Regions from separate parts of the Ruegeria sp. CG4 genome, predicted to be linked through region 1. Evidence: riboswitches for the same ligand, from Rfam matches in the RefSeq annotation. Region 1 holds a riboswitch; the other holds the start of a gene.
The links. Region 1 has a riboswitch for thiamine pyrophosphate ahead of thiD (bifunctional hydroxymethylpyrimidine kinase/phosphomethylpyrimidine kinase). Riboswitches for the same ligand answer to the same signal wherever they lie in the genome.
Positions count from the first base shown of each region.

Region 2: another riboswitch for thiamine pyrophosphate. It lies ahead of thiB (thiamine ABC transporter substrate binding subunit); the one in region 1 lies ahead of thiD (bifunctional hydroxymethylpyrimidine kinase/phosphomethylpyrimidine kinase).

Region 1 covers NZ_JBQFRB010000007.1:176,394-181,875, reverse strand. Annotated here, with positions in the region: gene dnaK (molecular chaperone DnaK) at 1-1,399, shown strand, start outside; gene dnaJ (molecular chaperone DnaJ) at 1,474-2,619, shown strand; TPP riboswitch at 2,881-2,987, shown strand; gene thiD (bifunctional hydroxymethylpyrimidine kinase/phosphomethylpyrimidine kinase) at 3,033-3,836, shown strand; gene ACR0J2_RS17635 (FAD-dependent oxidoreductase) at 3,833-4,810, shown strand; gene thiS (sulfur carrier protein ThiS) at 4,794-4,988, shown strand; gene ACR0J2_RS17625 (thiazole synthase) at 4,990-5,482, shown strand, end outside.
Region 2 covers NZ_JBQFRB010000006.1:225,189-230,670, reverse strand. Annotated here, with positions in the region: gene ACR0J2_RS16500 (trimethylamine methyltransferase family protein) at 1-1,303, opposite strand, end outside; gene ACR0J2_RS16495 (LysR family transcriptional regulator) at 1,419-2,309, shown strand; TPP riboswitch at 2,395-2,499, shown strand; gene thiB (thiamine ABC transporter substrate binding subunit) at 2,532-3,512, shown strand; gene ACR0J2_RS16485 (thiamine/thiamine pyrophosphate ABC transporter permease ThiP) at 3,488-5,035, shown strand; gene ACR0J2_RS16480 (thiamine ABC transporter ATP-binding protein) at 5,022-5,482, shown strand, end outside.

The sequences.
Region 1 (5,482 bases):
ACCGACAGCTGCCGCGCTGGCCTATGGTCTGGACAAGAAAGACACTCAAACCATCGCAGTCTATGACCTTGGCGGCGGTACTTTCGACGTGACCATCCTGGAAATCGACGACGGCCTGTTCGAGGTCAAATCGACCAACGGTGACACCTTCCTGGGTGGTGAAGACTTTGACATGCGCATCGTCAACTACCTGGCGGACGAGTTCAAAAAGGAACACGGCGTCGACCTGTCTGCCGACAAGATGGCGCTGCAGCGTCTGAAAGAAGCTGCTGAAAAAGCCAAGATCGAGCTGTCCTCGACCTCGCAGACCGAAATCAACCAGCCGTTCATCTCGATGGGTTCGAACGGCCAGCCGCTGCACATGGTCATGAAACTGACCCGCGCCAAGCTGGAATCGCTGGTTGGCGACCTGATTAAGAAGTCGATGAAGCCCTGCGCCGCCGCTCTGAAAGACGCCGGTCTGTCGGCTGCTGACGTGGACGAGGTTGTTCTGGTCGGTGGTATGACCCGGATGCCGAAAGTGATCGAAGAGGTCACCAAATTCTTCGGTAAAGAGCCGCACAAAGGTGTGAACCCGGACGAAGTTGTTGCCATGGGTGCCGCCATTCAGGCCGGTGTTCTGCAGGGCGACGTCAAAGACGTGGTTCTGCTGGACGTGACCCCGCTGTCGCTGGGCATCGAAACCCTGGGTGGCGTGTTCACCCGTCTGATCGACCGCAACACCACGATCCCGACCAAGAAGTCCCAGGTTTTCTCGACCGCCGAAGACAACCAGAACGCCGTAACCATCCGCGTGTTCCAGGGTGAGCGTGAGATGGCTTCGGACAACAAGATCCTGGGTCAGTTCAACCTCGAAGACATCCCGCCCGCACCGCGCGGCATGCCGCAGATCGAGGTGACCTTCGACATCGACGCCAACGGCATTGTCTCGGTTTCGGCCAAGGACAAAGGCACAGGCAAAGAGCAGAAGATCACCATCCAGGCCTCGGGCGGTCTGTCCGACGAGGACATCGAAAAGATGGTCAAGGACGCGGAAGAGAACGCGGAAGCCGACAAGGAACGCCGCGAGCTGGTCGACGCCAAGAACCAGGCGGAAAGCCTCATTCACTCGACCGAGAAGTCGATGGAAGAGCATTCCGACAAGGTCGACCCGACCACCATCGAAGCCATCGAGCTGGCGATTGCCGCGCTGAAAGACGAGCTGGAAACCGAAAATGCCGACAAGATCAAGTCGGGCATCCAGAACGTCACCGAAGCGGCCATGAAACTGGGCGAGGCCATCTACAAGGCGCAGTCCGAAGAGGCCGAGGATGAACCGGCAGCTGCGGACGCCGCTCCGGGTGATGACGATATTGTCGACGCCGAGTTCGAAGATCTGGACGACGACAAGCGTAACTAACGGGTAACCGGGCCAATTCGGGCCGGTCCGGATACCGGGCCGGCCCGTTTACGTTGAGGCAGAAGGAAACACTGATGTCAAAACGCGACTATTACGATGTACTCGGCGTGTCCAAGGGTGCATCGGCGGACGAGATCAAGAAAGGTTTTCGCAGGAAAGCCAAAGAGTTGCATCCCGACCGCAACAAGGACAACCCGGAAGCCGAGGCGCAGTTCAAGGAAGCGAACGAAGCCTATGACGTTCTGAAAGACGCAGAACGCAAGGCTGCCTATGACCGTTTTGGCCATGCCGCGTTTGAAAACGGCATGGGCGGCGGGGGCCGGCCCGGCGGCGGCTTTGGTCAGGGCGATTTCTCCAGCGCGTTCTCGGATGTGTTCGACGACCTGTTCGGCGATTTCATGGGTGGCCAGCGCGGTGGCGGTGGCCGTCGTGCCGCACGCGGTTCCGACCTGCGTTACAACCTGCGCGTCTCGCTGGAAGAGGCGTTTGCGGGCTTGCAAAAAACCATCAACGTGCCCGCTGCCGTGGCCTGTTCGGCCTGTGATGGATCGGGCGCTGAAAGCGGCGTTGAACCGACCACCTGTCCGACCTGTTCGGGTATGGGTAAGGTCCGCGCGCAACAGGGCTTTTTCACCGTTGAACGCACCTGTCCGACCTGCTCGGGATTGGGTCAGATCATCAAGAATCCCTGCAAATCCTGCGGCGGCGCGGGTCGGGTGGAAAAAGAACGGGCGCTGTCCGTCAATATTCCAGCCGGTGTCGAAACCGGAACCCGCATCCGTCTGGCGGGTGAGGGTGAGGCCGGAATGCGTGGTGGCCCCCCGGGAGATTTGTATATCTTTGTCGAAGTGTCCGATCACAAGCTGTTTGAGCGCGACAGCATAAACCTCTATTGCCGCGTGCCGGTCAGCATGGCCAAGGCCGCTCTGGGTGGTTCGATCGAAGTGCCCACCATCGATGGCGGTCGTGGCCGGGTGCAGATCCCGGCAGGCAGCCAGTCGGGCCGCCAGATGCGTTTGCGTGGCAAAGGAATGCCCGCCCTGCGTGGCGGTGGCGTGGGTGACATGTTCATCGAACTGGCTGTGGAAACACCGGTCAACCTGACCAGTCGCCAGAAAGAACTGCTGCGTGAGTTTGACGATCTGGGAGAGGACAACCACCCGGAATCAAAAAGCTTTTTCTCGTCGGTCAAGTCCTTCTGGGATGGGATGAAAAGCTAAGGGAACCGCTTTCCCGACCAAAGCCGCCCGGTTTCGGGCGGCTTATTTGTTGCAGGGGGCGCTGCCCCCGCCGCCCTGTGGGCGCCTCCCTCGGGATATTTGGGCCAGATGAACAAGGGATCTTTCCTTCATCTGGCCAAAAATATCCCGGAGCGCGAGGCAGAGCCTCGCAAATACCATTGGCCTTACCCAAGGGATCAGGGTGGCCATAAAACAGATCAAATTCAGTCTTGTGTTTTTCCGATGTGCCTGTGATTGTCCGGTCAACCGTTGGGGTGCCCTGATCGAAGGGCTGAGAGGCGTGAATTCGCTAACCCATCGAACCTGATCCGGGCAATACCGGCGTAGGGAACGGTCTCATATTGTCAGACGTTTTCCATGCGCGCGTTGCCCAATTTTGATGGAGCAACGATATGACGCCTATTGCGCTCACAATTGCAGGCTCGGACAGTGGCGGTGGTGCCGGAATTCAGGCTGACATCAAGGCAATGTCTGCCTTGGGGGTTTATGGTGCCAGCGTGATCACCGCCGTGACCGCGCAAAACACACGGGCCGTTACCGCCGTTCACGGGATCCCGCTGAATACTGTCACCGCACAGATCGATGCCGTTCTGTCTGATCTGAGCGTGGGCGCCGTCAAGATTGGCATGCTGGCGACGCCGGAGATCATCCGATGTGTTGCAGACAGCCTTGCAGCGTTTCGTGGTTCCATCGTTCTGGATCCTGTGATGATTGCCAAATCCGGCGATGCCTTGCTGACAGAAGACGCGGTTGAGACATTGCGGGCGGTGCTCGTGCCCATAGCCACGCTATTGACGCCGAACTTGCCCGAGGCCGGACGCCTTCTGGATTGCCCGGCTGCGGAGACGCCGGATCAGATGGTAGAACAGGGGCTTGCCTTGTGTGACATGGGCGCAGGTTCCGTTCTGATGAAGGGCGGGCATGGATCCGGCGACATTTGCCGTGATCTCTTGATCGACGCTTCGGGCTTGGTGGCAGAGTTCACGGCACCGCGCCGAAATACCAAAAACACGCATGGCACCGGTTGTACATTGTCCGCGTCAATTGCTGCCGGGCTGGCGCTGGGAAAAACGCTGATGACGGCCGTTGCAGATGCGCACAGCTATCTGCAAGGCGCGATAGCCCGGTCCGATGATCTGGACATTGGTCGCGGGCATGGGCCGGTTCATCATTTTCATCAGCTTTGGCCCGCATGACCGTCTGGTCGGTCATAGGTGCCGGAGTAGCCGGTCTGACTGTTGCCACCGAGCTGGTATCGCGCGGCGCTGACGTGCAGATATTCGACTCGGCAGGCCCGCCAGGCCCACATGGCTGTTCCTGGTGGGCGGGTGGCATGCTTGCCCCCTGGTGTGAATATGAAAATGCCGAGGAACCGGTTCTGCGGCTTGGACAAACAGCGATTGACTGGTGGGCCGCCAGAACGCGGGTGCATCGGTGCGGAACGCTGGTTGTTGCGCATTCGCGCGACCTGCCGGATCTGCGCCGCTTTGCACGCCGAACGGATGGGCATTCAGAAGTCGGAAGTGCGAATATCGCCCATTTAGAGCCTGATCTAGACAGTTTCAGTAACGGTCTCTTCTTCCGGGCAGAGGCCCATCTTGATCCCCGGCAAGCGTTGCGGGACCTCTGCAGCCACCTCAGGGACCGAGGTGTGCCCTTTCACCGTACACTGGCCCCTTCCCGGTTGGAGAATGCGATCGATTGCCGGGGGTTGCACGCGCGCGAGATCTTGCATGATCTGCGTGGCGTCAAAGGCGAGATGCTGGTGATCCGCTGCCCAGATGTCACTCTCTCTCGCCCTGTGCGACTGCTGCATCCGCGCATGCCGCTTTATGTCGTCCCGCGGGGTGACGGGGTCTACATGCTGGGCGCAACGATGATCGAATCCGAGGACAGCGGCCGGATTACTGCCCGCTCGATGTTGGAGCTTCTCAGTGCGGCTTATGCGCTGAACCCGGCTTTTGGTGAGGCTGAGATCCTGGAAATCGGTGTCGATCTTCGCCCCGCTTTTCCCGACAACCTGCCTCGCATCCGCCGGTTGGGTCGAACGATCTATGCCAATGGCCTGTATCGCCATGGCTACTTGCTTGCGCCCGCGTTGGCACAGGGCGTCGCCGATCTGGCGCTGGAAAACAAACATTCGGAGATGGTCGATGAAGATCGTGCTTAATGGCGAGGCGCGCGAAAGCCGCGCAGAAACCCTGTCAGATTTGCTGGCGGAATGTGGATTCTCGGGCTGCGTAGCTACAGCTGTGAATGAACAGTTCGTCCCTTCAAGCCTTCGACTGGCACTAAAACTCGAAGATGGTGACCGGGTCGAAGTTGTCGCCCCGATGCAGGGGGGCTGACGTGAAGACCTTTTACGGCACAGAACTGCCCAATCCGCTGATGCTGGGCACGGCGCAGTATCCCAGTCCGGCCATTCTGGAACAAGCGTTTCGCCTCAGCGGGGCGGGTGTTGCCACGGTATCCCTGCGCCGTGAAGGCGCGGGTGGGGCTGGGCAGAGCTTTTGGCGGATGATCCGCGACCTGGGTGTCATTGTCCTGCCCAACACCGCCGGATGCCACACGGTGAAAGAGGCTGTGACAACCGCCCAGATGGCGCGCGAGGCTTTTCAGACCAATTGGATCAAGCTGGAACTGATCGGTCATACCGACAGCCTGCAACCGGATGTGTTTCAACTGGTCGAAGCCGCCCGCATCCTGACGGAAGATGGATTTCAGGTCTTTCCCTACACAACGGACGATCTGATCGTCGGCGAACGCCTGTTGCAGGCGGGTTGCGAGGTTCTGATGCCGTGGGGCGCGCCCATCGGGTCCGGGCGCGGTCTGAACAACGAAT
Region 2 (5,482 bases), on a different contig from region 1:
CCTCACCCAGGTAGTGACCCGGACCCCGACACACATCGGCGATCACCTGCGCTGCAATGTTGTCGGTCGTAACTTCGATCCCACGGATTGTTCGAAGCACATTGCCCAAAAGGTCGTTGTCGCTGACATAGCCTTCCAATGAAACGCCCAGAAGACTGGCATGACTGCCAGCGGCCTGCGTGACAATGTTCGATCCCGCATGTGCCGCCATGGCGACTGCCAGGCATTTCTCAGCCCCGTATTGGGAATCCAGTGTCTTGGCGTCGGTAATCCCGGCTATGGACGAAGTCGGCAAGTTGAAATGCCGCCCCATCTGCGCCGCACCGGCCATCAGGATCGCCTGTTCCCCTCCGCCACCAGACATCGACCCGGTGCGCAGGTCGGCGACCAAAGGTTTGGGTGCAAAAACCGCGCGAACCTGCGGATCGACCAGGCGGGCAAAAACCAATCCGGCGAGCGTTTCAGCCACGGCCTGTACAAGTGACCCGGCCAAAGTCGCCGGGCTTGTGGCCCCGGCCTGTCCCGCGCTGATCAATTGTACCGGAAAACCCGCAAGAATAGCGGCCTCGAGCACTTCACAAGCCTCTTCTGCGAAGCGCATGGGCGGCACAACATGACAGACCATGACAGTCAGGAACGGTCGCGCGCGAAAGGCGGCTTCGTCACCTGCGATCCTGTAACAAAGGCGGGCAATGGCCGGGACGTTTTCGGGTTCGGTAATCGAGACGGAAACATGCTTGGACGTGCCCATCAGGCAGGCATAGGCAGTGTTGAGGTCCATTGCCGCAGCAGGGTCAACGTCGCGCGCAACGACCGGACGGCTGAAATGATGGATGTTCTCCATCCTGTCGACCAGTCGGGCGGCATCATACAGGTCGGCCAGGGTTGAAGGGCGGTAGTGGCCCGTATCGATGTCGAAGACACCCGGCGCGGCGCCGCCGGTTGACATATGGACCCGCGTGCCTTCGATCCGCAGATCGTTTTCAGGAAATTGCCCGCAAAGGACGAAATTCCGCCTTGCCTGCTTGATCGACTTGCGCACAAGGGCGCGCGGAAACAACAATCGTCCGTCATCGCCCAGCGTCCCGCCCGCTGCCGTCACCTTGTCGACCATGGATGGGGTCGGCTGACTTAGTCCGAGGGTCTCAAGCAGCAGCAATGCGGCTTCCTCGGTCTGAGCGACTTCATTCGGGGACAGCGGTTTCAGGCACCCGCCAACCACACCCGGCCATACCGCAGGGCTGGCCTCGTCGCTGTTATCTTGTGTCAGACGGTCCTTGCGACCGCGCCGGCGCGTAGACATGGGCCTAATATCATGAGCTCAGCTTCATTCAAAGTCAGCCTACACAGCCATAGGGCTTGTTTACAAAAGCCGTTTTCTCAGCAATTGATGAGTAAAACTTACATTAGGGAAATTCGTGACCGCCTCTCTTCCCGCCCTTCGCGCCTTCGATGCAGCCGCCCGCCAGGGCAGTTTTCGAATTGCGGCCGAGAAACTGTCAGTCACACCCACGGCGATCAGCCATCACATTCGAGGGCTGGAAGAGCAGCTGGGCGTCAAGCTGTTTGAACGGGCCGGGCGCGAGGTCGCGTTGACCGAAGATGGCAGGCGTCTGGCGGCAGCAACGGCTCAGGCATTTGAAATTCTGGATGACGCGGTGCGTTCGGTTCGCCGCGGCTCCCGCAAGGTGGTCCGACTTGCTGCGGGGCCGATTTTCACCGCCCGCTGGCTGATGCCCCGGATCGGTGATTTTTGGGACGACCACCCCGAGATCGAGCTGGAGGTGGTTCCGAGTTACCAACCCGGCATGCTGGACCGGGCAAACATCGACATCGTGATCCGCTGGGAACGAATGGCCGAGATGCCCGAAAATTCGATCAAGCTGATCGAGCTTGCCCCCGTTGCCATAGCGTCGGAGGCATTTGTCCTGAAGCACGGCCCGGTGAATGAGCCCCAAGACCTGTTGCACTGTCCGCTGTTGCATCAAAGGAACCACTGGGGTTGGCTCGACTGGTTCTGGGCGATGAATGTCTCGGTTGATGGCCCTTTGCGTGGTCCGATCTTTGAAGATGCCAATGTTCTGCTGCGGGGTGCCTCAGAAGGGCAGGGCGCGATTGTCGGCTGGCTGCCCTTGATCGATCAGGATCTGGCCGAAGGCCGCGTCGTGCGTCTGTTTGATGAAAAAATAACACCTACTCATGGTTATTTCGTCGAGAGCACAGGACTTGGCCGATCGCGACGCGAGACCCGGGCCGCGATTGAATGGCTGCAGGTTCAAAGCCTGGGCTCGCAGGCTGATCTGCCCTGATCCCGCCAGTTGAGAAGCATCCTTCATGCCAGTGAAGCGTGAAGGGCGAATTTGGTTGAAATTGTTTCGACATCACCCTAATCACGGCCTCACCTCGGGGTGCGCGGAATGCCGCGCTGAGACGCCCATTGCGAACCCGTTGAACCTGAACCGGCTAGAACCGGCGGAGGGAAAGGTGACGGTTTCATCCATCCTTGCCCTCTCGCCGCAATGGAGGATGACATGAAACATCTGCTGATTGCTGCGGGAATTCTGAGCGCGACTTCGGCTATCGCCGCCGACAAACCTCAGTTGACCGTTTATACTTATGACAGCTTCGTCTCGGATTGGGGTCCGGGTCCGCAGGTCAAAGAAGCATTCGAAGCGGTCTGCGACTGCGAACTGAACCTTGTTGGTGTGGAAGACGGTGCCGCCCTACTGTCGCGCATCCGTCTGGAAGGTGAAAACTCGGATGCAGACGTCGTCTTGGGTCTGGACACCAACCTGATTGCGGCAGCAAAGGAAACCGGCCTGTTTGCGCCCAGTTCGGTCAGCGCCGACTACACTTTGCCCGTAGAATGGAACGATGACGTATTTGCGCCTTACGACTGGGGGTATTTCGCGTTTGTCCATAATGCCGACGCAGCAGCACCGGCCAATTTCCGTGAGCTGGCCGACGGTGATACCAAAATCATCATTCAGGATCCGCGTTCATCCACGCCAGGGCTAGGCCTGTTGCTGTGGGTCAAAGCCGCCTATGGCGACGAAGCGCCCGAAATCTGGGCAGGACTGGCCGATAATATCGTGACCGTCACCAAGGGCTGGTCCGAGGCGTATGGACTGTTTCTTGAGGGTGAGGCTGACATGGTTCTCAGTTACACCACATCACCTGCCTATCACCTGATCGCTGAAGAAGATGCAAGCAAGGCGGCGGCCGCATTTGACGAAGGTCACTATATGCAGGTCGAAGTAGCCGGAAAACTGGCCGGAACCGATCAGCCTGAACTGGCGGACCAGTTTTTGCAGTTCATGGTTTCGGATGCCTTCCAGCAGATCATCCCGACAACAAACTGGATGTATCCGGCGGTAACGCCTGCGGCGGGCCTGCCCGAAGGGTTTGATACACTGACCGTACCGGAAAAATCTTTGCTGCTGGATTCTGATCAGGCGGCAGCCGTGCGGGACGAGGCGTTGGCGGAATGGCTGGGCGCGCTCAGCCAGTAAATCCGACGCCGGGTATTGGCGCGGCGACACTGGTTGCCGTGCTTATTCTTGGCACGCTGGCCGCAGTTGCCCTGCGCGCCGATTCCGCAAGTGGGTTCGGACCGGCCGATTGGTCAGCCCTTCGGTTCACGCTGGTTCAGGCGGTGTTGTCCGCCATTTTCAGTGCAGGGCTTGCCGTTCCTGTCGCCCGCGCGCTGGCCCGGCGGCGTTTTCGCGGGCGGGCGGTTCTGATCGCGCTGCTGGGGGCGCCGTTCATTCTGCCGGTCATCGTCGCCATCATCGGCTTGCTGCAGGTTTTCGGCCGAGCGGGCTGGATTTCAGACGTTCTAGCGGTTTTTGGGCTACCGCCGATCCGCATCTACGGGCTGCATGGCGTGGTTCTGGCGCATGTCTTTTTCAATCTCCCCTTGGCCACGCGTCTGATCTTGCAGGGGTGGCAGGAGATCCCGTCCGAAAGGTTTCGATTGGCCGCCCAGTTGGGTTGCAACGGATGGGCCATGTTCCGGCTGATCGAAATGCCTATGCTGGCGCGTATCCTGCCCGGTGTTCTGGCCGTTGTTTTCGCCATTTGCCTGACCAGTTTTGCCGTTGCCCTGACTTTGGGTGGTGGACCACGCGCGACCACGATAGAACTCGCGATTTACCAGGCCTTTACCTATGATTTCAACTTGGGTCGCGCCGCGCTTCTGTCCGGGGTGCAACTGGTTCTGACCGCGACTGCGGCCCTGGCAGCGCTCAGGTTCTCCAGGGGTGACGGGTTTGGTGCCGGGCTGGATCGTTCCATTCGACGCTGGGATGAAGGGACGCGGGCGTTTGATGCCTTCTGGATCAGCGCAGCGGCGGTCTTTCTCCTGCTGCCGTTGACCTCGGTCGTGATCTCCGGACTTTCGGGAGTGTTCGAGATGCCGGTGCTGGTGTACCGGGCGGCCTTGATATCCGTTTTGGTCGCGGCAGCCAGCACCGTCGTTCTGCTGCTTCTGGCCTTGCCGATGGCGATGACGGTTGCAACCGGGCGATACGGGATCGTCGAACTCTGCGGTGTTCTTGGATTGGCAGCGTCACCTCTGGTCGTCGGCACCGGGCTGTTCATCCTGATCCGCCCACTTGCCAACCCTACTGTTCTGGCTCTGCCTGTAACGGCTCTGGTGAATGCCGTCATGGCGTTGCCCTTTGCCCTGAGGATACTTGTTCCATCGACGCGCGAGGTTGTTGCGCAATACGGTCGCCTGGCACTGTCACTGGATATGAGCAGATGGAGTTTTGTGACACGCATTTTGCTGCCGCGTTTGCGACCGCAAATCGGATTTGCCGCGGGTCTGGCGGCGGCACTGTCCATGGGGGATCTGGGGGTCATCGCGCTATTTGCCGATGCACAAATCGCCACGCTTCCGCTTCAGATTTACCGGCTGATGGGAGCCTATCAGATGGAGGCTGCGGCCGGTGGCGCCCTGTTGCTGCTGGCGCTTTCGATGGGGGCATTCTGGCTTTTGGATCGAGGAGGGCGCTGGCATGCTGAAGCTTGATGGCTGTGCGATTTCAAATGGCGATTTCGTATTGCGCGCGAGCCTGCAAATCGAAACCGGATCACGCGTTGCGGTCATCGGTCCTTCTGGCGCGGGAAAGTCGACCCTTTTAGAGGCGGTTGCTGGGTTTCGCGATCTGGCCGCGGGGCAAATTTACTGGCGCGGCAGCGATATTACCGGATTACCGCCGGGGCAGCGCCCGCTGGCGATGCTGTTTCAGGATGGGAACTTGTTTCCTCATCTGACCGCTGGCCAGAACATCGCCCTGGGTTTGCATCCGAACGGCCGGTTGTCAGCCGATGAGCAGGCACAGGTGCATTCCGCGCTGGATCGTGTTGGCTTGCCCGATATGGCGGACCGGCGACCGGCACAATTGTCGGGCGGTCAACAAAGCCGTGTTGCCCTTGCCCGCGTGCTGGTACAACAGCGGCCTTTGCTTTTGCTGGA